Regions from separate parts of the Streptomyces sp. NPDC048504 genome, predicted to be linked through region 1. Evidence: riboswitches for the same ligand, from Rfam matches in the RefSeq annotation. Region 1 holds a riboswitch; each other region holds the start of a gene.
What was found. A riboswitch is a leader RNA that binds a small molecule or an ion and turns the genes downstream of it on or off. The one in region 1 is predicted to bind cyclic di-AMP.
Positions count from the first base shown of each region.

Region 2: linked by a shared signal. The riboswitch ahead of ACGFY9_RS45435 (peptidoglycan DD-metalloendopeptidase family protein) and the one ahead of ACGFY9_RS10355 (M23 family metallopeptidase) in region 1 are both predicted to bind cyclic di-AMP.
Region 3: linked by a shared signal. The riboswitch ahead of ACGFY9_RS44350 (transglycosylase SLT domain-containing protein) and the one ahead of ACGFY9_RS10355 (M23 family metallopeptidase) in region 1 are both predicted to bind cyclic di-AMP.
Region 4: linked by a shared signal. The riboswitch ahead of ACGFY9_RS46895 (M23 family metallopeptidase) and the one ahead of ACGFY9_RS10355 (M23 family metallopeptidase) in region 1 are both predicted to bind cyclic di-AMP.

Region 1 covers NZ_JBICXA010000003.1:558,280-563,529, forward strand. The annotation lists partial or broken gene ACGFY9_RS10340 (GNAT family N-acetyltransferase) at 1-79, opposite strand, end outside; gene ACGFY9_RS10345 (HPr family phosphocarrier protein) at 269-550, shown strand; gene ACGFY9_RS10350 (GntR family transcriptional regulator) at 771-1,466, opposite strand; gene ACGFY9_RS10355 (M23 family metallopeptidase) at 1,655-2,410, opposite strand; cyclic di-AMP (ydaO/yuaA leader) riboswitch at 2,424-2,583, opposite strand; gene ACGFY9_RS10360 (M16 family metallopeptidase) at 2,798-4,186, opposite strand; gene ACGFY9_RS10365 (M16 family metallopeptidase) at 4,183-5,250, opposite strand, start outside.
Region 2 covers NZ_JBICXA010000026.1:90,789-96,038, reverse strand. The annotation lists gene ACGFY9_RS45445 (tyrosine-protein phosphatase) at 1-726, opposite strand, end outside; gene ACGFY9_RS45440 (alpha-galactosidase) at 897-2,969, shown strand; cyclic di-AMP (ydaO/yuaA leader) riboswitch at 3,273-3,435, shown strand; gene ACGFY9_RS45435 (peptidoglycan DD-metalloendopeptidase family protein) at 3,440-4,384, shown strand; gene ACGFY9_RS45430 (SGNH/GDSL hydrolase family protein) at 4,626-5,250, shown strand, end outside.
Region 3 covers NZ_JBICXA010000025.1:5,999-11,248, reverse strand. The annotation lists gene ACGFY9_RS44360 (LacI family DNA-binding transcriptional regulator) at 1-428, shown strand, start outside; gene ACGFY9_RS44355 (HAD family hydrolase) at 535-1,350, shown strand; gene ACGFY9_RS44350 (transglycosylase SLT domain-containing protein) at 1,428-1,907, opposite strand; cyclic di-AMP (ydaO/yuaA leader) riboswitch at 1,913-2,114, opposite strand; gene ACGFY9_RS44345 (CocE/NonD family hydrolase) at 2,346-4,340, opposite strand; gene ACGFY9_RS44340 (peptide MFS transporter) at 4,357-5,250, opposite strand, start outside.
Region 4 covers NZ_JBICXA010000029.1:59,487-64,736, reverse strand. The annotation lists gene ACGFY9_RS46900 (aldo/keto reductase) at 1-404, opposite strand, end outside; gene ACGFY9_RS46895 (M23 family metallopeptidase) at 459-1,469, opposite strand; cyclic di-AMP (ydaO/yuaA leader) riboswitch at 1,481-1,638, opposite strand; gene ACGFY9_RS46890 (PP2C family protein-serine/threonine phosphatase) at 1,872-3,029, opposite strand; tRNA gene ACGFY9_RS46885 (tRNA-Met) at 3,151-3,224, shown strand; gene ACGFY9_RS46880 (alginate lyase family protein) at 3,284-4,489, opposite strand; gene ACGFY9_RS46875 (dihydrofolate reductase family protein) at 4,626-5,250, opposite strand, start outside.

The sequences.
Region 1 (5,250 bases):
GCGCGGTACCCCCGTCGCGCAGCACCACGTCGGCTTCCCAGTGGGCGGGGTACTCGTGCCGGTCCGACGAGGTCTGCATGGGGCCCAGCGTACGGCTCGCGTCCGACAACGGCGCGAGGCAGTCTGTGGGGAACAACAGAGCACGGGAAGTCGGGCCGAGGCCGCGGTCCGACGACTCGCTCCGGACGGTTCGCAAGGCCGGTCCGGGGTCGCTTCACGTGTGGGAAACTGGTCTAGACAACCCTGAGACTCTGAAGGGCAGCATCACATGGCTGAGCGCCGCGTCAACGTCGGCTGGGCGGAGGGCCTTCACGCCCGCCCCGCCTCCATCTTCGTCCGGGCCACCACGGCCTCGGGTATCCCCGTGACGATCGCCAAGGCCGACGGCAACCCCGTCAACGCGGCCTCCATGCTCGCGGTTCTGGGCCTGGGCGCCCAGGGCGGCGAGGAGATCGTCCTCGCGTCGGACGCCGAGGGCGCGGACGCGGCCCTCGACCGACTGGCGAAGCTGGTCGCGGAAGGCCTTGAGGAACTCCCCGAGACCGTCTGAGCACGCCCCCCTTTGCGCCTGAACCGGCGCCGCTCTCGCGGAGGTGGTTGCGCGCCGTGAGGGTTCCTCAATTGATGGTTGCGGTGCTTTTCGCCGCAAAACGCTGCACGTAACCTCGAAGGGCTCGTCCGAATTACCGGGCGAGCCCTTCGCAATTCCACTTGTGGGCAGCATAAATAATCCCCCGCGAATTAGCCTCTCTTTGTATACGGCGCCCGTGTTAATGCCGCAGGCCCGACATGTTTACGGGAGGTTGCGAAGTCCTCACACGATCCGTGCCGTTCGCGCCACCGGGAAAGCGCAGCCGGTGCGCGGTACCCGCGCGCTCGGTGTGCAGGGCGGTGATCGCCCGGGCGCGCTCGCTGTCGCCGCGGGCCACGGCATCCACGATGGCCCCGTGCTCGGCCCAGGACTCCACGGGGTTGGCCGGAGCGTCCACCGCGTACATCCAGGCGATCTTGTGCCGCAGCTGGGTCAGCATCGAGGTCAGCGCGGGGCTTCCGGAGGCCTGCGCCAGCGTCTCGTGGAACCAGCTGCCCAGGGAGCGCAGATCCTCGCTGTTGCCCCGCCTGGCGCGCTCCTGGCCCAGCCTGACGAGGCCGCGCAGCACCTTGAGGTGGGCCTCGGTGCGCCGCTGGGCGGCCCGCGAGGCGCCGAGCGGCTCCAGCAGCATCCGCATCTCCAGCAGGTCGGCGGCCTCCTGCTCGGTCGGTTCCGCGACGCACGCGCCCGCGTGCCGCCGGGTCACGACGAATCCCTCGGCCTCCAGCGTGCGCAGGGCCTCCCGGACAGGGACGCGCGAGACCCCGTACCGGCGCGCGAGGAGTTCCTCCGTGAGCCGGCTGCCGCGCTCGTAGACACCGGCGACGATGTCGTCCCGGATCGCCGTGCATACCGAGTGCGCCGGAATACGCATGTCCGACCTCCGCCTTAATCCCCGTGAAACGTCGACGATTGACGTGTGTTCCGTGACTCTATTGCAATGAGCGGGAATTTCCGATGGCGGGCCGGAATCCATGGATATTTTTTGGACAGGAGGGCTCCGGAAACACCGAAAGCCCCGGCCGGGCGGGCCAGGGCTTCGGGAAGTGCGGAGGTGCGTCGTCAGACGTTCACACCGTGCTTGCGGAGGTAGGCGACGGGGTCGACGTCGGAGCCGTACTCGGCGGTCGTGCGGGCCTCGAAGTGGAGGTGCGGGCCGGTGACGTTGCCGGTCGCCCCGGAGAGGCCGATCTGTTGGCCCGGGGTGACCGTCTGGCCGACGGCGACACCGATGGACGACAGGTGGCCGTACATGGTGTACATGCCGTCGGCCATCTTGATCACCACTTGATTGCCGTACGAGCCGCCCCAGCCGGCCTCGACGACGGTGCCGGAGCCCACCGCGTGCACGGAGGTGCCGGTCGAGGCGTGGAAGTCGATGCCGGTGTGGGCACCGGAGGACCACAGGGAGCCGCCGGTCTTGTAGCCCGTGGAGACGTACGAGCCGGTGACCGGCGCGACGAAGGTGTTGAGCTTCTTGCGCTCGGCGGCGCGGGCGGCGCGTACCTCGGCCTCGCGCTCCGCCTTGGCCAGTGCCGCGGCCTTGGCGCGGGCGACCTCCTTGGCCAGAGCTTCGTCCGCGGCCTGCTGCTGGGCGACGGCCTGGGCGTCGATCTTCTCGGCGACGGCGTCGCCCATGGCGACGACGGGGGTGAGACCGGTCTGCTCGGCGGCGGGCTCCGCAGCGAACGCCGGGGCTGCGGCCAGGGTGCCTACGACGCCGGAGGTGGCGAGAGCCGCGACACTCGCGGCACGAACGGTGGTGCGGTGGGTCCGGCTCGGGCGACGGTGCTTCCCGGTGGCGCGGGTGAACGCCATGGAGTGGCTGGTCCTTTCCTTCCTTCTCGCCTACCGGGTTAGCTGACGGGTTCGGAGCAGGAAGGTCTCCTACGGACCCCCTCGCTGTGCGCGCGGGCGTCCGATTCACCCCAGGGACCTGGGTCCCCGGCTCCCCTGGCTCGCGCCGTACGGGGACTCGGCGATGACTGTCCGGTGCCGCGAGTGCGGCGCGGTGCCTGACGGACAGCCGGACCGACGCTAAGGGGGGCCACTTTCAATCCCCAAACGGATCACGGGTTTTGTTGCACATGCCACAGGGCAGACGGGCAACCTCTCCCCCAATTCGGACATTAGGGGGCCCTGGTGACTCTTCAGTCACCAGGGCCCCCACGCGCGCGTGCCGCTCGTCGGCTCGCTACGGGTCGTCTACTCGGCCGCGACGACGGTCACTTCGCCGATGCCGAGAGCCTCGACGGGCTCCTTGATCTGCTCCGCGTCGCCGACCAGGATCGTCACCAGACGGTCCACCGGGAAGGCGTTCACGACCGCCGCGGTGGCCTCCACGGTGCCGGTCGCGGCGAGCTGCTGGTACAGCGTCGCCTGGTAGTCGTCGGGCAGGTGCTGCTCGACCTGGTCGGCCAGCGTGCTCGCGACGGCCGCGGCGGTCTCGTACTTGAGCGGCGCCACCCCGACGAGGTTCTGTACGGCGATGTCCCGCTCGGCGTCGGTGAGTCCGCCCTCGGCGAGCTTGCGGAGCACCGTCCACAGGTCGTCCAGCGCGGGACCGGTGTTCGGCGTGTCCACGGAGCCGCTGATGGCGAGCATCGAGGCGCCCGTGCCGTCGGGTGCCGAGCGCAGCACCTGGCCGAACGCCCGCACACCGTAGGTGTAGCCCTTCTCCTCGCGCAGGACGCGGTCCAGGCGGGAGGTGAGGGTGCCGCCGAGGCAGTACGTGCCGAGCACCTGGGCGGGCCACACGCGGTCGTGCCGGTCGGCTCCGACGCGGCCGATGAGCAACTGCGTCTGGACGGCGCCGGGACGGTGCACGATCACGACCCGCCCGGTGTCGTCGGCGGTCACCGGCGGCACGGGACGCGGCTGCGCGGTGGAGCCTGTCCACGAACCCAGGGTGTCGGCGAGGAGCGCGTCCAGGTCGATGCCGGTGAGGTCGCCGACGACCACGACGGTGGCCGTCGCGGGGCGGACGTGCCGCTCGTAGAACGCGCGTACGGCCCCGGAGTCGATCTTCTGGACGGTCTCCTCGGTGCCCTGGCGCGGGCGCGACATGCGCGAGGTCGCCGGGAACAGCTCCTTGGAGAGCTCCTTGGCCGCGCGGCGGGACGGGTTGGCCGTCTCGTGCGGGATCTCGTCGAGGCGGTTGCGGACCAGCCGCTCGACCTCGCTGTCCGCGAAGGCGGGTGCCCTGAGCGCGTCCGACAGCAGCCCTAGGCCCTTGGCCAGGCGCGAGGCCGGGACCTCCAGGCTCAGGCGCAGCCCCGGGTGGTCGGCGTGCGCGTCGAGGGTGGCGCCGGAGCGCTCCAGCTCGGCGGCGAACTCCTCGGCGGAGTGCTTGTCGGTGCCTTCGGAGAAGGCCCGCGCGGTGATCGTGGCGACACCGTCCAGGCCGGCCGGTTCGGCGTCCAGAGGCGCGTCCAGGAGCACCTCGACGGCGACGACCTGCTGGCCGGGGCGGTGGCAGCGCAGCACGGTCAGGCCGTTGCCGAGCGTCCCGCGCTCCGGGGCCGGGAAGGCCCACGGCCTGGCCTCGCCGGCCTGGGGCTGCGGGTGGAATTCCATCGTGGCGAGCTCGGTCACTTGGCCGCCTCCTCGTTCTCGTCGCCGGCCTCTGCTTCGTCATCCTCGTCCGCGATCGGCTCGTAGACGAGCACCGCGCGGTTGTCGGGGCGCAGGCGGGCCTTGGCGACCTCCTGCACCTCCTCCGCCGTCACGTCGAGGACGCGCTGCACGGCGGTCAGGGCGAGCTGCGGGTCGCCGAACAGGACGGCGTACCGGCACAGTTCGTCGGCGCGGCCCGCGACCGTGCCGAGCCGGTCCAGCCACTCGCGCTCCAACTGGGCCTGGGCGCGCTCCATTTCCTCGGCCGTGGGGCCCTCCTCGGCGAACCGGGCGAGCTCCTCGTCGATGGCGGCCTCGATGACCGGCACCTCGACGTCCCCTGACGTCTTGACGTCCAGCCACCCCAGGGAGGGCGCCCCGGCCAGCCGCAGCAGACCGAAGCCCGCCGCTACTGCCGTACGGTCGCGCCGTACAAGGCGGTTGTAGAGGAGCGAGGACTCGCCGCCGCCCAGGATGGTGAGGGCGAGGTCGGCCGCGTCGGACGCGCGCGTGCCGTCCTCCGGGAGCCGGTAGGCACACATCAGGGCGCGGGCCGGGACCTCCTCGACGACGATCTCGCGCAGCTCCCCGCCCATCGTGTCGGGCAGCACGCCGTCACGGGGCGTCGGCTTGCCGTCGTGCGACGCGATGGAACCGAAGTACTTCTCGATCCAGGCGAGCGTCTGCTCGGGGTCGATGTCGCCGACCACGGACAGGACCGCGTTGTTGGGCGCGTAGTAGGTGCGGAAGAACGCGCGGGCGTCCTCCAGGGTGGCCGCGTCCAGGTCCGCCATCGAGCCGATGGGCGTGTGGTGGTACGGGTGGCCCTCCGGGTAGGCGAGGGCGGTCAGCTTCTCGAACGCTGTCCCGTAGGGCACGTTGTCGTAGCGCTGGCGGCGCTCGTTCTTGACGACGTCCCGCTGGTTCTCCATGGACTCCTCGTCCAGGGCGGCCAGCAAGGAGCCCATGCGGTCGGCCTCCAGCCAGAGCGCGAGCTCCAACTGGTGGGTGGGCATGGTCTCGAAGTAGTTCGTGCGCTCGAA
Region 2 (5,250 bases), on a different contig from region 1:
GTCCACGCTGCCCCAGGTCTCCTCGACGGTCTCGAAGGCCGCCGTCAGATACTCGGCGCGGGCGTCGAAGAGGGGGCTGAGGAGCTCCATCACCTCGGGGGAGTAGGCCGAGGCGGAGGGGCCGCTGCGGCGCACCTTGTAGCGGCGGTGCTTCGCGTTCGACTCCAGGTAGTCGGTCACGATCGCCTCGCGCTCCACGCCCACGGCGAGCAGCGTCACGGCTATCGACAGGCCGGCGCGGTCCTTGCCCGCCGCGCAGTGCATCAGCGCGGGGACGCTGTCCTCCGCGAGCGAGCGCAGTACCTGGGAGTGCTCGGCGGTGCGCTCCTTGATGATCGTGCGGTACGAGGCGATCATCCGGTTCGCGCCCTTGTCGCCGCCGAGGATTTCGCGCAGCTGGTCCATCTCGCCGTCGCGGACCATCTTCCAGAACTCGGAGCCGTCCGCCGGGTCGCTCAGCGGCAGATTCACATTGCGTACGCCGGGCAGCTCGACATCGGGGCCCTCCAGCTTCTGGTCCGACGCGTTGCGGAAGTCGAAGATCGTGTGCAGGCCCAGCGAGTCGAGGAACGCGGCGTCCTCCTCGGTCGCGTGCGCGAGGTGGCCGCTGCGGAACAGCACCCCGTGCCGCACCCGTCGTCCGTCCACGGTCGGAAGCCCGCCCACGTCCCGGAAATTGCGCACTCCGGACAATTCCGGCTCGGTCGACGGAATCTGCTGCGTCACGAGGACTCCTCCCACTCGGCCCGACGGCGCGGCTCACCGGCGGGCACGTTCCCGACGATACGACATGGGTCCGACAGGCAATGAGTTGTCCACAGGCGTTGCCTCACAGGCCTTCCGCCGTTGATGATGTTGGCGCTTGAGCGGACTTGTTCGAATCTGTGAGGAACCTGATGCTGGAGATCGCCGAGAACGGCCGTACGTGGGTGCTGTCGGGCCCCACGAGCAGTTACGCCGTCCATCTCACCGAGGACGACGAGCTGCTCCACCTGCACTGGGGCCCCGCGATCGCACTCGCCGACGCCGAGGAGCTCGCCGGCCGCCCGCTGCCCGTGGGCTCCTCCTTCGAGTCCCCGCTCGACGGCCGCGAGGAGTACCCCGTCGAGGGCGGCCCCCGCTTCGCCCGACCCGCCCTGTCCGTGCGCACCCCCGAGCGCCGCGGCACGGAATGGACCTTCGAGCGGTACGACACCGAGGGCGACGAGCTGCGGCTCCGCTTCCGGGACACCGGTCTCGCGATCACGCTGCACTACCGGATGCGCGGCGACGTCGTGGAGCGCTGGGCGAGCCTCGACAACGACGGGGCCGAGACGCTGGAGCTGCTGCGCGCCGACTCCGCCGTGTGGACGCTGCCCGAGCGGGAGGGGTGGCAGCTGTCGCAGCTGCACGGGCGGTGGGCCGCCGAGTCGCGGCTGGTGCGCTCCGACCTCACCTACGGTGAGAAGGTCATCGGCAGCCGGCGCGGCCACACCGGGCACCAGCACCTGCCCTGGGTCGCGCTCGACACGGACGCGACCGAGGAGCGCGGCGAGGTCTACGGCTGCGCCCTCGGCTGGTCGGGGTCCTGGCGGATCGCCGTGGCCCAACTCCCGGACGCGCGCGTGCAGATCACCGGCGGCGCCGGGTACGACGACTCCGGGCTGCTGCTCCTGGCACCGGGGGAGTCCTTCACGACCCCCGTCTTCGCCGGCCTGTGGAGCGACGCCGGCTTCGGGGGCGCCAGCCGCACCTGGCACGCGTACCAGCGGACGTACGTCATCCCGGACGCGGACCAGGACCGGCCGGTGCTCTACAACTCCTGGGAGGCCACCCAGTTCGACATCTCCGAGGAGCAGCAGGAGACGCTCGCGCAGCGCGCGGCGGCGCTCGGGGTCGAGCTGTTCGTGGTCGACGACGGCTGGTTCGGGAAGCGGACCAGCGACCGGGCCGGGCTCGGCGACTGGACCCCCAACCCGGATCGCTTCCCCGCAGGACTCAAGCCCCTTGCCGACCGCGTCCACGCGCTGGGCATGCAGTTCGGCATCTGGGTCGAGCCCGAGATGGTCAACGCGGACAGCGACCTGTACCGCGCGCACCCCGACTGGGTGCAGTACCAAGAGGGGCGAAAGCGGACGGAGTTCCGCAATCAGCTCGTACTGAACCTCGCCCGCGAGGACGTGCAGGAGTACCTCTGGGAGCAGCTCGACGGGCTGCTCTCCAGCGCCCCGATCGACTACGTGAAGTGGGACTTCAACCGCTGCTTCACGGACGCCGGGTGGCCCGGTGACGGCTACCCGCAGCGCCTCTGGGTCGACCATGTGCGCGCGCTGTACGCCCTGTTCGACCGGCTGCGGGCGGCCCACCCGGGTGTGGCCTTCGAGTCCTGCTCGGGCGGTGGTGGCCGGATCGACCTCGGCATCATGAGCCGTACGGACCAGGTGTGGACCTCGGACAACACCGACCCGCTGGACCGGCTCGCCATCCAGCACGGCTTCAGTCAGATCCATCCCGCGCGCGTGATGGCCGCCTGGGTCACCGACAGCCCGAACACCCAGCTCAACGACCGGGTCAGCAGCCTGCGTTTCCGGTTCGTGAGTGCTATGGCCGGAGTGCTCGGCGTGGGCGGCGACCTCTCGGAGTGGAGCGGGGAGGAACTCGCCGAGGCCCGCCGGTGGGTGGATCTCTACAAGGAGATCCGGCCGCTCGTGCAGCACGGCGACCTCCACCGGCTGCGCCCGCCGAGCGGCGGACTGAGTGCCGTGCAGTACGCGCGCGGCGACGAGACCGTCGTCCTCGCCCTGCTCCAGGCGCAGCACTACGGCGAGCCCGTACCGGCGCTCCGGCTGCGCGGGCTCGACCCGGCAGCGTCGTACGAATGCCTCGAAACGGGCGAAGTGCACCGGGGTGCCGTCTTGTTGCACCACGGCCTGCGTACCCCCCTGCGCGGTGACCTCGATGCGACGGTTATCCGCCTGCGTCGCATCTGATCCCTCTGTCCTAATTGCAGCCTTCGTTCCAACTCGCTCTGGAATAAAGGAACCTGAGAGTTGTGTACGTGAGCAGCGTCATATTCGTGACCGTGCGTCGCTCGTCATGTTCACGTAATTGACGTGCTTTTGCAGGGGAATTGGGGGGTCGGGTCCTGTGGGAATTCACGGAGGGTGACTGTGAATTCCCACAGGGAAACGCAAGGAACGCAAATCCGTGGAACCTCCTGCTTGTCCCTTTGCGTCTTCCTCGCTTACGTTCGCCACCAATCCGGACGGACGCCCAATCCTGCCGCCGACCGGACTCCGCACACACCCACCCGTATGCGGCAGGAGCGGGGGACCCACAGGTAAGACGCCTGTTCCGGTCTCCGGAACGGGCTTGGGGTTTAGCCGCGTCCAGCGCGCGGCCGGGCATCTCCAGCCCGCACCCGACAGCTCACCTCGCAGGCGCCGGAGAGGAATTCGTCATGCCCGCGAAGGGTAAGCACCGCCGCCCGAAGTCCCAGCGACTCACCCGCTCGATGGCCGTAGCCGGAACCGGCGGCGCCGCACTCGCCCTTCCGCTCATGGGGGCCACCGGCGCCCATGCCGCGACCACGACTTCGGTTCCGGAAAAGGCAGTTCAGTCCGTTCCGGCGGCCGAGAAGACGGTTTCTGAGAAGGCGGCCGCGAAGACCGTCTCGAAGGCCTCGGGCGTCAAGACGTATTCGGTGCGGTCGGGCGACTGGCTCGCGAAGATCGCCGAGGAGCAGGACGTCACCGGCGGCTGGAAGAAGCTCTACCAGGACAACCGTGAGGCCATCGGCGGCGACCCGTCGCTGATCCACCCGGGCCTGAAGCTCTCCCTCGGCGAGAAGGCATCGACGGGCGGGACGGACACCGGTACTTCCTCCAAGTCGTCCGGTACTTCGACTGCTTCGTCCTCGTCGTCGTCCTCCTCTTCCTCGTCGAAGAGCAGCTCGGCCTCACAGAGCGACGACAGCACGAGTACCAGCACCTCCACCGGCTACACCCTCCCCGTGACCGGCGGGACCATCGGCACCGGCTACCACGTCGCGGGCAGCATGTGGTCCAGCGGCTACCACACCGGCGTCGACTTCGTCGTCCCGACCGGCACCACCGTCAAGGCGGTCGCCGCGGGCACGGTCGTGTCGGCGGCCTACGACGGCGCCTACGGCAACGAGGTCGTCATCCGGCACGCGGACGGCGAGTACTCGCAGTACGCCCACATGTCGCAGCTGTCCGTCTCGGCCGGCCAGACCGTGACCGAGGGCCAGCAGATAGGCCTCTCCGGCGCGACCGGCAACGTGACCGGCCCGCACCTGCACTTCGAGATCCGGACCACGCCGTACTACGGCTCGGACGTGGACCCGGTCGCCTACCTCCGCTCGCACGGCGTCACCGTCGGCTGACACCGGGCCCCCACGCCTGCCCCACGCAACCGAATGCCGGACCCAGATCCTTGGGTCCGGCCTTCGGGCACAGCAGTTCCGGGGTCAACGCCCCTGATCAGAGGCTTATTCCGACTTTGGACAACCCTTTACAAGTGGCTTATCTCACCGCCCGTCAACCCCTAAATACGATCGCGTAGGTCACATGCGAGGGTGAATTATGGTTGCCGTGGCTAACGATTCGAAGAGTGACAACAGATCAGTGATCGGGTCGTACGTGGCGGTGGGGGACAGCTTCACCGAGGGCGTCGGCGATCCAGGGCCCGACGGGGCGATGGTCGGCTGGGCCGACCGGTTCGCGGTACTGCTCGCGGATCGGCGGCCCGAGGGCGACTTCGAGTACACCAACCTGGCCGTGCGCGGGAAGCTGCTGGACCAGATCGTGGCCGACCAGCTCACCCGGGCCAAGGAGATCGGCCCGGACCTGGTCTCCTTCTGCGCCGGCGGCAACGACATCATCCGCCCCGGCACCGACCCCGACGAGGTCGCCGAGCGCTTCGAACGCGCGGTCGCCGATCTCACCGCCGCCGTCGGCACCGTCCTGGTGACGACCGGCTTCGACACCCGCGGCGTGCCCGTGCTCAAGCATCTGCGCGGCAAGATCGCCACCTACAACGGACATGTGCGGGCCATCGCCGACCGCTACGGCTGCCCCGTGCTCGACCTGTGGTCGCTGAAGACGGTCCAGGACCGGCGGGCCTGGGACGGCGACCGGCTCCACCTCTCTCCCGAGGGGCACACGCGCGTGGCGCTCCGCGCGGGCCAGGTCCTCGGCGTCGAGGTCCCGGCAGACCCGGACCAGCCCTGGCCTCCGCTGCCGCCGCGCG
Region 3 (5,250 bases), on a different contig from region 1:
TCGACGCCCCCGGCGGCCCCGACCGCCTGGCCGGCTACCGGGACGTCCTCACCGAGGCGGGCCTGCCCCACGACCCGGCCCTCGTGGTGGAGGGCGACTATCGCCGCACGGGCGGCGAGGAGGCGGCCCGCAGACTCCTGTCCCAGGCCCCGGACATAGACGCGGTCTTCGTAGCCTCCGACCTGATGGCCCTGGGAGTCGTCAACACCCTTCAACAATCCGGCCGTTCGGTCCCGGATGACATCGCTGTCGGAGGCTTCGACGACTCGGCGGCGGCCACGTCCATCACCCCGGCCCTCACGACCATGCGCCAGCCCTACGACCGCATCAGCGCCGAGATGGTGCGCATGCTCCTGGCCCAGATCGCGGGCGAGGACACGGCGGGCGTGATTCTCCCTACGGAACTGGTGGTACGGGAGTCGGCATAACGGTCGTAACTGTCAAACCAACCGGAACAAGGGTCAACGCATGTGAAGGCAGGAGCCGTCCGGTTCGTGTCGAGTCGGTGGGGCGTTCCATCCGTATTCTCTGATCATGGCCGCACCCCTCGCATATGCACTGATCGCCACGGACCTGGACGGGACGCTGCTGCGCGGCGACGACACACTCTCCGACCGGTCCCTCACAGCGCTCGCGCGGGTGGCGGCGGCCGGTGCCCAGCACCTCGTCGTCACCGGCCGGCCCGCTCCGAGGGTGCGGCCCCTCCTCGACGACCTCGGCTCCCGGGGGCTCGCGGTGTGCGGACAGGGCGCGCAGTTGTACGACGCCGGCGCGGACCGTCTGCTCTGGTCCGTCACCCTGGACCGGGAGTTGGCGGAGACCGCGCTCGGCAAGATCGAGGCGGAAGTGGGCCAGGTGTACGCGGCCGTGGACCAGGACGGCGTGGACGGCCTGACCCTGATCGAGCCCGGCTACCTGATGCCGCACCCGACGCTCCCCGCGGTACGGGTGGGCAAGCGCGACGACCTCTGGTGCGAACCCATCAGCAAGGTGCTGCTCCGTCACCCCGCCCTAGAGGACGACGAGTTGGCCTCCACGGCCCGCTCGGTGGTCGGTTCCCTGGCCTCGGTCACCATGTCGGGCCCCGGCACCGTCGAACTCCAGCCACTCGGCATCACCAAGGCAACGGGCCTGGCTCTCGCCGCCCGCCACTTGGGCCTGACCCCGTCCGACACCATCGCCTTCGGCGACATGCCGAACGACATCCCGATGTTCGACTGGGCGGCGCATGGAGTGGCGATGGCCAACGCTCATCCCGAACTCAAGGCGGTGGCGGACGAGGTGACGTCATCGAACGAGGACGACGGAATCGCCGTGGTCCTAGAAAGACTCCTCAGCGAAGTCTTTTAGGGGCGCGGGGAACTGCGCGACCAGCCACGACGGCGCTGCAGACAAACAACAACCCGTCGTGGCTGATCCAACAGTTTCTAGTAAGCGCCGTACACGTTGTCGATGGACCCGTACACCGCCGCCGCGTAGTTGCAAGCAGCCGTGATGTTAGCGACCGGGTCATACGGATCAAACGAAGTCCCGGCAACGTGATACGCGTTGAACGTCGGGTCGATCACCTGGAGCAGCCCCTTCGACGGCGTACCGGCCGCCGCGTTGGAGTCCCAGTTGTTGATCGCGTACTGGTTACCGGACGACTCACGGATCACGTTCCGGTAGATCCCGTTGTACGTACCCGGAATCCCCTTCTGCGCCATGATCGCGAGCGACTCCCGAATCCACCCGTCAAGGGTGTTGGGGTACCCGGCGAGCGTGGTCGAGGCGGCGGTGGTCGACGTGGTGGCCGCCGACGCGGTGGTCGCACCGACGACGGGCAGCGCGAGGATCGCGACACCGGTACCGGCGACAACGACACGGCGGACGAGGCGGGCGCGGCGGGACTGAGCGGTTGCAGGCATGACGAGGTTCCTCTCCGTCGCCTGCGAGGTGAGCTGTCGGGTTCGGGCTGGGAGGTGCCCGGCCGCGCCCTTGCGGACGTGACTTAACCCCAAGCCGTTCCGGTCGCGATGACCGGCCCGGCGACTTACCTGGTTCCCCCGCTCCTGCCGTGCGAGAAGTTCGTGACTGGGATGCCGGGCGGCGGCAGGATTCGGCGTTCCGCTCGACAGGCCGGGAAACTATGCGAGAGCACATGTCCGGAACAAGTGGCGGAATCACACCTAACCCCTATTGACCTTGGTCTGAGGCGTATGGGGCACTTGATCCTTTGCGCGAGCCAAGGGTCAACTGTCAAATGCCGTAAGGGAGAACGCGGGCAGACCAGGACACAGGTCACGCACAGAAACGCGTGACCCAACTCACGGGGGGATTAAGAACGGCAAATCGGGCATTCGCCCTCAACTGGCAGTTCTCGGAATCCTTTTCTCCCAGGTGCGGTGGAAGATCACTTCTCCACCCTCGGTGCAGATGACCTCATTTGAGGTAAGAAAGTCCGTTTGGTCGCAAGTAATCTCCGACCGCGTACGCACGCTCGTGTCCCACCCCAGCTCCGGCCGGTGCAGCCGGATCGACCACTCGGAGAGCGTGCGCGCCGACAACGGGTCGGACTCGTCGATCGTGTACGTCTCCAACGCGTCCTCGGTGAACTCCAACCCGTCCGGGTACACACGCGTGCCGCCGTACCGGGGGTCCACCTCCAGCCGCCACTCGCCCTTCGCGACGTCCCGCACGACCAGCCGCTCGGGCCGCGGTTCGTCCAGCGTCGCCGGGTAGTTGACCCCGAGCGGCTCGGCCTCCTCGGGTTCGTCGAAACGAATGTCCTCCGTCAACTCCTGCTCCCGCACCGGGAGTTCGAGCGCACTCCCCTCCGGGTCCAGCGTGAACCCCGCCGAAGACTCCGGCTGGGGCCAGATCCACGGCCAGTACGCCGACGACACCGCGAGCCGGATGCGATGCCCGGGCGGGAACGCGTGCCCGATGCCGTTCAGCTCGAAGGTGACGTCCTCGGTGGTGCCCGGCGTCCACGGCACCGCCCGGTCCCGCCCGTGCCGCGCCGACAGGTTCAGCACACCCCGGGTGACGAGGGTCGAGGCGCCGTCGGGGGCCACGTCGCACAGCCGGGCGATCACCTGCCCGCGCAGCACCTCGCAGGTCAGCCGCAGCCGTACCCTCGGCCGCCCCAGCACCCACGTCTCGGCCGGCACCTCGAACTCGAAGCAGGCCGACCGCGCGTCCTCGTCCCGCTGGTCCGGCGGCAGATCGGCGTCGTTCCCGAAGGGGAAGAAACGGCCCGCGTCCACACCGGTGTGCATGGGGGAGCGGACGATCACGGGCGCACCCCGGAGGCCGTACGTCGTCGTCTTCACGTGCGGCGAGGGCCACGCGGGCTCGCCGACCCAACGGCCCGGGAGGGCGTCGTAGACGGTGGCCGGGGGGTGGGAGTCGCTGACGTAGGCCCGTAGGAGGGGGTCGGTCATGACGCCTGTGTCCTCGCCCTTCAGCCAGTGGTCCCACCAGCGGAGGGTCTCCTGGAGGAAGCCGATCGCGGGGCCCGGTGGCAGGCCGCGGTCCGGGTACTGGTGCGACCAGGGGCCGATCAGGCCGCGTACGCGGTCCGGCGGGAGGTGTTCGACGAGCCGTAGGACCGTGTCGCGGTACGGGTCGTTCCAGCCGCCGACCGCGAGGACGGCCGCGTCGATGGCGGTGTAGTCCTCGCAGACGCTGCCGTGCTTCCAGTAGTCGTCGCGGAGCTGGTGGGCGAGCCAGGTGTGGATGAACGGGTCGATCTGTTCGAGGCGCTTGAGCCACATGTCGCGCCAGATCAGGCCCGTGTACTCGGGGTCCGGCGGGCGCGCGACGAAGGCGAGCATGGTGGCCGCCCAGGCGTGCAGGTCGACGGCGAGGGGGGAACCTCCCATGTAGTGCACGTCGTTGTCGTAGCGGTCGTCCGTGGAGCAGACCGTGACGATCGCCTTGAGCGGCTCGGGTGCGAGGGCCGCGATCTGGAGGGAGTTGAAGCCGCCCCAGGAGATGCCGAACATGCCGACCTTGCCGGTGCACCAGGGCTGCGCGGCAAGCCAGTTGACGACTTGCACGCCGTCGGCGAGTTCCTGGGCGTCGTACTCGTCGCCGGGGGCACCCTCACTGTTGCCGTGCCCGCGCACGTCGACCCGGACGGAGGCGTAGCCGTGGCCCGCGTACCAGGGGTGGCGCTGGGCGTCCCGGGGTGCGGTCCAGTCGGTCAGGCGGTACGGGAGGTATTCCAGGAGCGCGGGGACGGGTTCGTCCGTCACCGGACGCCACACGCGCGCGTAGAGGAGTGTTCCGTCGGGCAGCGGGATACGGAGGTCCTCGTGGGTCGTCTCGTGAGGGAAGGACGTACGGATGCGCATGAGGGACCCCTCGGGTTCAGTGGACCGGGTGCATCGTGCGGCGCAGCCACGGCGCGGCGGCCATCACCGCGAGGCCCGCGGCCACCGCGATCGCGCCGTTGACGCCGAAGTAGGCCGGTTTGGAGACGTCGTCGTAGAGCTTCACCGTCTGGGCCTGGATGCCGTTCGCGAGGGCGAGGGACAGGAACCAGAGGGACATGGTCTGGCTGGAGAACGCGGCCGGGGCGAGCTTCGTGGTGGCCGACATGCCGGAGGTCTCCAGGAGGATGTCGCCGAGGCCGAGCAGGAAGTACGAGCCGACGATCCACCAGGCCGACATGCGGTAGGCGTCGCCGCTGTGCCCGCTGGTCGGCAGGACCATCAGCAGGAACGACAGTCCGCCCAGGACGACCCCGATCGCGATCTTGTTGGAGGCGTGCGGCTGGCCGCTGCCCATGCGGACCCAGAGCGCGGCGACCACGGGCGCGAGCCCGACCTCGAAGGCGCCGAGCGCGCTCGCGTACCAGCCCGCGGGGAAGTCGAAGCCCAGGATGGTCGTCTCGGCGTTCGACGCGGCCAGCAGCATCATCGTCGAATAGGCCTGGAAGAGGATGAAGTTGAAGACGGTCGAGGCCAGGAAGAGCACGACGTACGGGCGCAGGCGGCCGCGTTCCTCGGCGGTCACCCGCGGGCTCATGAACATCACCGCGAAGTACACGACCGGCGCGATCACGGAGATCACCGTGAGGAGGTCGACGAAGCGGCCCATCGTCAGCCGGCCGGCGGTGGCCAGCCCGGTCGCGAGCACGGCGGCCACCAGGATGCCTACGACGATCAGCCGGACCGCGCGGCGCATCGCGTCCGGCGCGAGCGCGAACTCCGCGGTGTTCTTGCGGCCGGCCAGGTGACGGCGGCCCGCGACGTACTGGAT
Region 4 (5,250 bases), on a different contig from region 1:
TCCTCGACCGGCACGTCCTCCTTGTCGAAGTGCGGGTAGTACAGGTCGATGTAGTCGGTGCCCAGGCGGCGCAGCGAGGCGTCGGCGGCGGCCTTGATGTTGGCGGCGGACAGGCCGGGGTAGTCGGGGTGCTGGCTGACCTTGGTGGCGATGACGACGCCGGCACGGTTGCCGCGGGCCTTGAGCCACTTGCCGATGACGGTCTCGGACTCGCCGCCCTGGTTGCCCGGCGCGAACGCCGAGTAGGAGTCGGCGGTGTCGACGAAGTTGCCGCCGGCGGCCGCATACGCGTCGAGCACGGCGAAGGAGGCCGCCTCGTCGGCGGTCCAGCCGAACACGTTGCCGCCGAGGTTCAGCGGGAAGATCTCCAGGTCGGACCGGCCCAGCTTGCGAAGAGAAGTCATGCTTCACCTCAACCGCCGGACCGGAACCGGATATTCCAGACGATCAGGGAGGGATCAGGGGTTGAGGCCCTTGCTGCGCAGCCAGGGCGCCGGATCGCTCGCGGTGGCGGCGCCGTTGATGTGCACCTCCAGGTGGAGGTGCGGCCCGGTCACGTTGCCGGTCGCGCCGACGCGGCCGATGACCTCACCGGTGGAGACCTTCTGCCCGACGCTGACGTTGATCGAGGACTGGTGGCAGAACCACAGCTCGGTGCCGTCGTCGAGGGTGATGATCGTGCGGTACCCGTACGACCCGGCCCAGCCCGCCTCGGTGACCGTGCCGCTGTGGATGGCCTTGATCAGCGTGCCGGTGGGCGCGGCGAAGTCGAGGCCCGTGTGGTACCCGGAGGACCACATCGAGCCGGCCTGGCCGAAGGTGCCGGTGATCGTGTACGAGCCGACGGGCAGCGTGTACTGCTTGGCCAGCGCGGCGAGCTTCGCGGCCTCGGCCTTCTTCGCGGCGGCGGCCTCCGCGGCCTTCTTCGCGGCGGCGGCCTTCTTCGCGGCGTCCTTCTCGGCCTTGGCGGCGGCGTCGTCGACCTGCTTGGCGACGGCGGCCTCGACGGCGGCCTTCGACTTGCCGTCGACCTGCACCTGCTGCGATTCGGCCTGCGCCATGATCCGGTTGCGCAGCAGCTCACCCGCGTCCGAGGCGCCCTTGGCGGTCTCGGTCGTGCTGACCCCGACGCTGCTGAGCGCCGTGGCGGAACCCTTGGGGGTGCTGCTGGACGAGTCGTCCAGCAGGTGGCCCACGGAGGGCAGGTCGGGCAGGGAGATGGAGACCGGCGGCTTGCCGGTGTTGGCGCTGGCCATACCGCCCGCGCTGACGGCGGCTATGACACCGACGCCCAGGACGGTGGAGCTGCGGGCGAATCCTCCGCCACCACGCTGCTTGGCGACACGGTGCTTGCCGCGGTTGGGAGCAACGGACTCCGCGCTGGGATTCCACTCCTCCCAGGGGCCCTCGTCGGGGCGGTAACCGCCGTAGACGACAGGGGCTTCTGGGGCAGCCTGGTTTGACGCCACGTGGGCGTGCTCCTTTCCTTCCTTCTCGCCTACCGGGTTAGCTGACGGGTTCGGAGCAGGAAGGTCTCCTACGCGCGTATACCGGCCGTGTTGCCACGGCGGTCGACGAGCGATTCACCCCAAGGTGGTGGTTCCCCGGTTCCCTCGCGGGATTCGGCGCGTGCGCACGGAGCCATCTCTTGTGACGGCTGGGACGACCGCGCTGCGTTATCGAACGTTAATAGACACGGGCGCCCGTTTCCAAGCTGTTCGGCTTGATCATTAACCTTTCCTTGCTGGACGAACGGCCCACCACCGGCGAAAAACGGGCGAGTTGGCCAAGTCTCAGAATTCCCACAGGTATTGACGGCACGTCAGTTGTTATGCGGAGGGCTCCCGCCCGGTCACCCGCCGTGATGACGGTCATGGATGGCGTACGGCGATCATCGCCATGTCGTCCGTCATCCAGCCCCCAGAGTACCGGCGCACCTCCTTGGCGAGGATGCCGAGCAACGCCTCGGGACTGCGGAAGGTCCGGCCGGCCAGCCGCGCACCGGGGTCGTAGAAGACACCGTGGGAGTCGCGCGCCTCGGACAGCCCGTCGGTGTGGACGAGGAGGGTGGCCCCGCCCGGGAACGCGAACTCCTCGGCGCGGTCGGGCCAGACCCCCAACTCGCCCATTCCCAGGGGCAGTGCGGGCTCCCGGACCTGCAACGTGCGTACGGTGCCGTCCTCGTGCAGCAGCAGCGGCGGCGGGTGTCCCCGGTCGACGATCCGTACGACGCCGTCGCCGTGCGGGAGTTCGGCGAGGACGGCCGTGGTGAACCCCTCGAACGCGTCGAGACCGTCCCGCCGGGTGCCCTCGCGCGCCAGCGCCCGCTCCAGCCGCTGCGCGACCGCCTCCAGGGTGGCCTCCTGCTCGGCGGCCTCCCGGAACGCCCCGATGACCACCGCGACGGCGGCGACCGCGCCCATGCCCTTGCCGCGCACGTCACCGACGACCAGCCGTACGCCGTGCAGGGTGTCCTGCACCGCGTACAGGTCGCCGCCGATGAACGCGCCCTCCTGCGCCGCCTCGTACCGTGCCGCGATCTCGAACCCGCCGATCCGCTCGGCCGGTTCGGGCAGTACGGCGCGCTGGGCGGCCTCGGCGATCTCGCGTGCGGAGGCGAGCTGTTCGCTGCTGCGGCGGACCAGGAGGTTGATGAGGACGGCCAGCACGGCGACCGTCGCCACGGTGACCACCTCGGTGACCGCGTCGATGTCGAAGACGATGCCGAGCTTGATGTGGACCACGAGCACGACGGCGACGGCCGCCAGCCCGGTGAGGACCGTGCCGCGCCGGGAGTAGAGCGGGGCGGCGACCAGCGGGGCGGCGGTGAAGAGCGGGGCGGCCGTGAAATCCGACGGGGTGAAGTAGTCGTATAGCGCGGCGGCGATCAGCAGCAGGACAGGGAGGCGGCGGACGACCGTACGGGTGTACGAGATCCGTCGGCCCTCGACGGGGCCGAGGCCCGGGTCGGGCGTGGGATCGCCGGGGAGGCGCCCGCCGGCTCGCACGTACGGACCCTCCTCCTCCACGGGTCCAGTTTTTCGTGGTGGGGAGGGGGCGGCTAGCGGTGTGGGCCGACCGGATGAGGTGGCCGGAGGTAAAGGTGGTGAGAGAGACCCCGCGGATGGCGTATGGTTGGGAACACAACGGCGCGGGGTGGAGCAGCTCGGTAGCTCGCTGGGCTCATAACCCAGAGGTCGCAGGTTCAAATCCTGTCCCCGCTACTCAAGGCCGAAGGCCGGAACCCAGAAATGGGTTCCGGCCTTCGGTGTTTCCGGTGACCTCAATCCGCGGTGTTACCGGCGTGCGTGAGGGTCTCCCAGGAGACGAAGAGGTCGTCGCTGCCAGCCGGCCGGGTGGACTCGGCGAGCTTGTGCGCGGCGGGCACCTTCACACCGAGCCGGCCCTCCAGGTGGTTGACGGCGACCTCCAGGTCGGACCCCATGTTCCGATCGACCTTGCCGCCGCACAGCCAGGCGGGCGCGGGCTCGCCGAGCTGGTAGCGGGCGTGGAATTCCAGGGCGGCCTTGAGCCGGTCCTTGACCCCGTCGTAGAGGTCGACGCCCTGGTGCCAGGCGGTCTCGGCGATGTGCGCGGTGGCCGCCAGCGAATACCCGACGTGCTTGAAGTTGCGGCAGGTCTCCTGGGCGACGCCGTCCTTGAAGGTCGTCTGCTTGAACCAGTACGTCGTCAGCTTCTGCGGGGTGGTGAGCTTGGAGCCGACTGGGGTGAGCGGGACCTTGCCGTCCTTGGCGAGGTAGAAGTAGGCGGGCACGCGGTCGCGGAAGCGCTTGACGGCGGCGTCGAACGCCTTGTGGTCGTCGAGGAACACCGCGATGCCGATCGCCGCGTCCGTCATCGCGAGGTCCCAGTTGCCGTTGTAGTCCGGCAGGTTCTTGGTGACTTCCGGCTCGTAGGCGGTACGCAGCATCGTCCCGAACCGCTTGACCCGGTCCGCCGGCCAGCCGGCGCCGGGCGCGTACCGCACGATCTCCGCGGCGCGCGCCCAGGTCGAACCGGCCCACGCGGTCTGCAGCCCGGCGTCGTCGGAGGTGTGCTCCTTCATCTTCGCCGACCAGTCGTCCATGATCTCCCGCGCCTTCAGCGCGTGATGCCGCTTCCCGGTGATGCTGAACAGCAGGGCCTGCGTGTACGCCGCGATCGCGTCCTCGCGCTCCTCGACACAGCCGTGCGCGGCCTTGCCGTTCCAGGGGCAGTCGACGTCCGCGTACGGCTTCGCCGTGTACTTGTACGACCCGTACTTGCTGTCCCGCATCCCGAAGTACGCCTTCAGCCAGGGCTGCTTGCCGGCGGCGACGTTCTTGCGTACGGCGTCCAGCTGGCCCTTGCTGACGAGCACCCCGGGGTGCGTGAACGCGGCGCTCGCGGGCAGTGCCCTTGCCATGGTTCGCGTACCGGTGTCCGTCGATCCGCACGAGGCGAGTAGTCCTACGGCTACGGACGCGCCCAGCACCGCGACTGCCCTCATGTGTCCTACCTCCGCGTTGTCCTCCACACCGGTTCTTTGTGAGCGTGACCTGGTGGGGGGTGGGGCGCAGGATCTGTTGGGCCGATTGGTCGTGGTGGGCGGGCGGGCTGAAAAATGCGGGTCCGCGTTGAATGGCTCAGCCTCGTAGATGCCCGTTCGGTGCCTTCGCTCGCTCCTCGTACTCCGGGAGTACGACCACGGTCACCCCCCGCGCGGTCAGCGCCCCGGTCCCGTCCGCTCCCTCCACGAACGTGTCCGGCTCGCGCCAAGCGGTCACCACGCGTCGTACCCCCGCGTCGAGGATCAGTTGGGCGCAGGGCTTGGGGCGGGAGGCGCGGTGGGTGCAGGGTTCGAGGCTGGTGTAGACCGTGGCCGTGGGGAGGCGGGGGTCCGCCGGGTCCAGCTTGGCCAGGGCCGCCTCCTCCGCGTGGACCACCGGGTCGCCCGCTTCGCGGGAGTGGCCCCGGGACAGCTCCGTACCGTTCTCCGCCACCACCACCGCGCCGACGCTGAACGCCGTCTGCGAGGGCGGGCAGTCCGCCGCCAGGTCGCAGGCTAGGGCGAGCCAGTGGTGGTCGGCGGCGGAGGGGAGGTCGCCGGTGCCGGGGGCGGTGGGTTCGTAGCGCATGAGGACTACGTCCTCGATGGGGCGGGTCTCGACGAGACGCAGGCGGCCTCGCTGGTACCTGCCCGGGCCGAAGAGGCGGGGGGCCTTGTCGTCGCCCACGAAGAGGGGGGACAGGACCAGGTGGAGTTCGTCG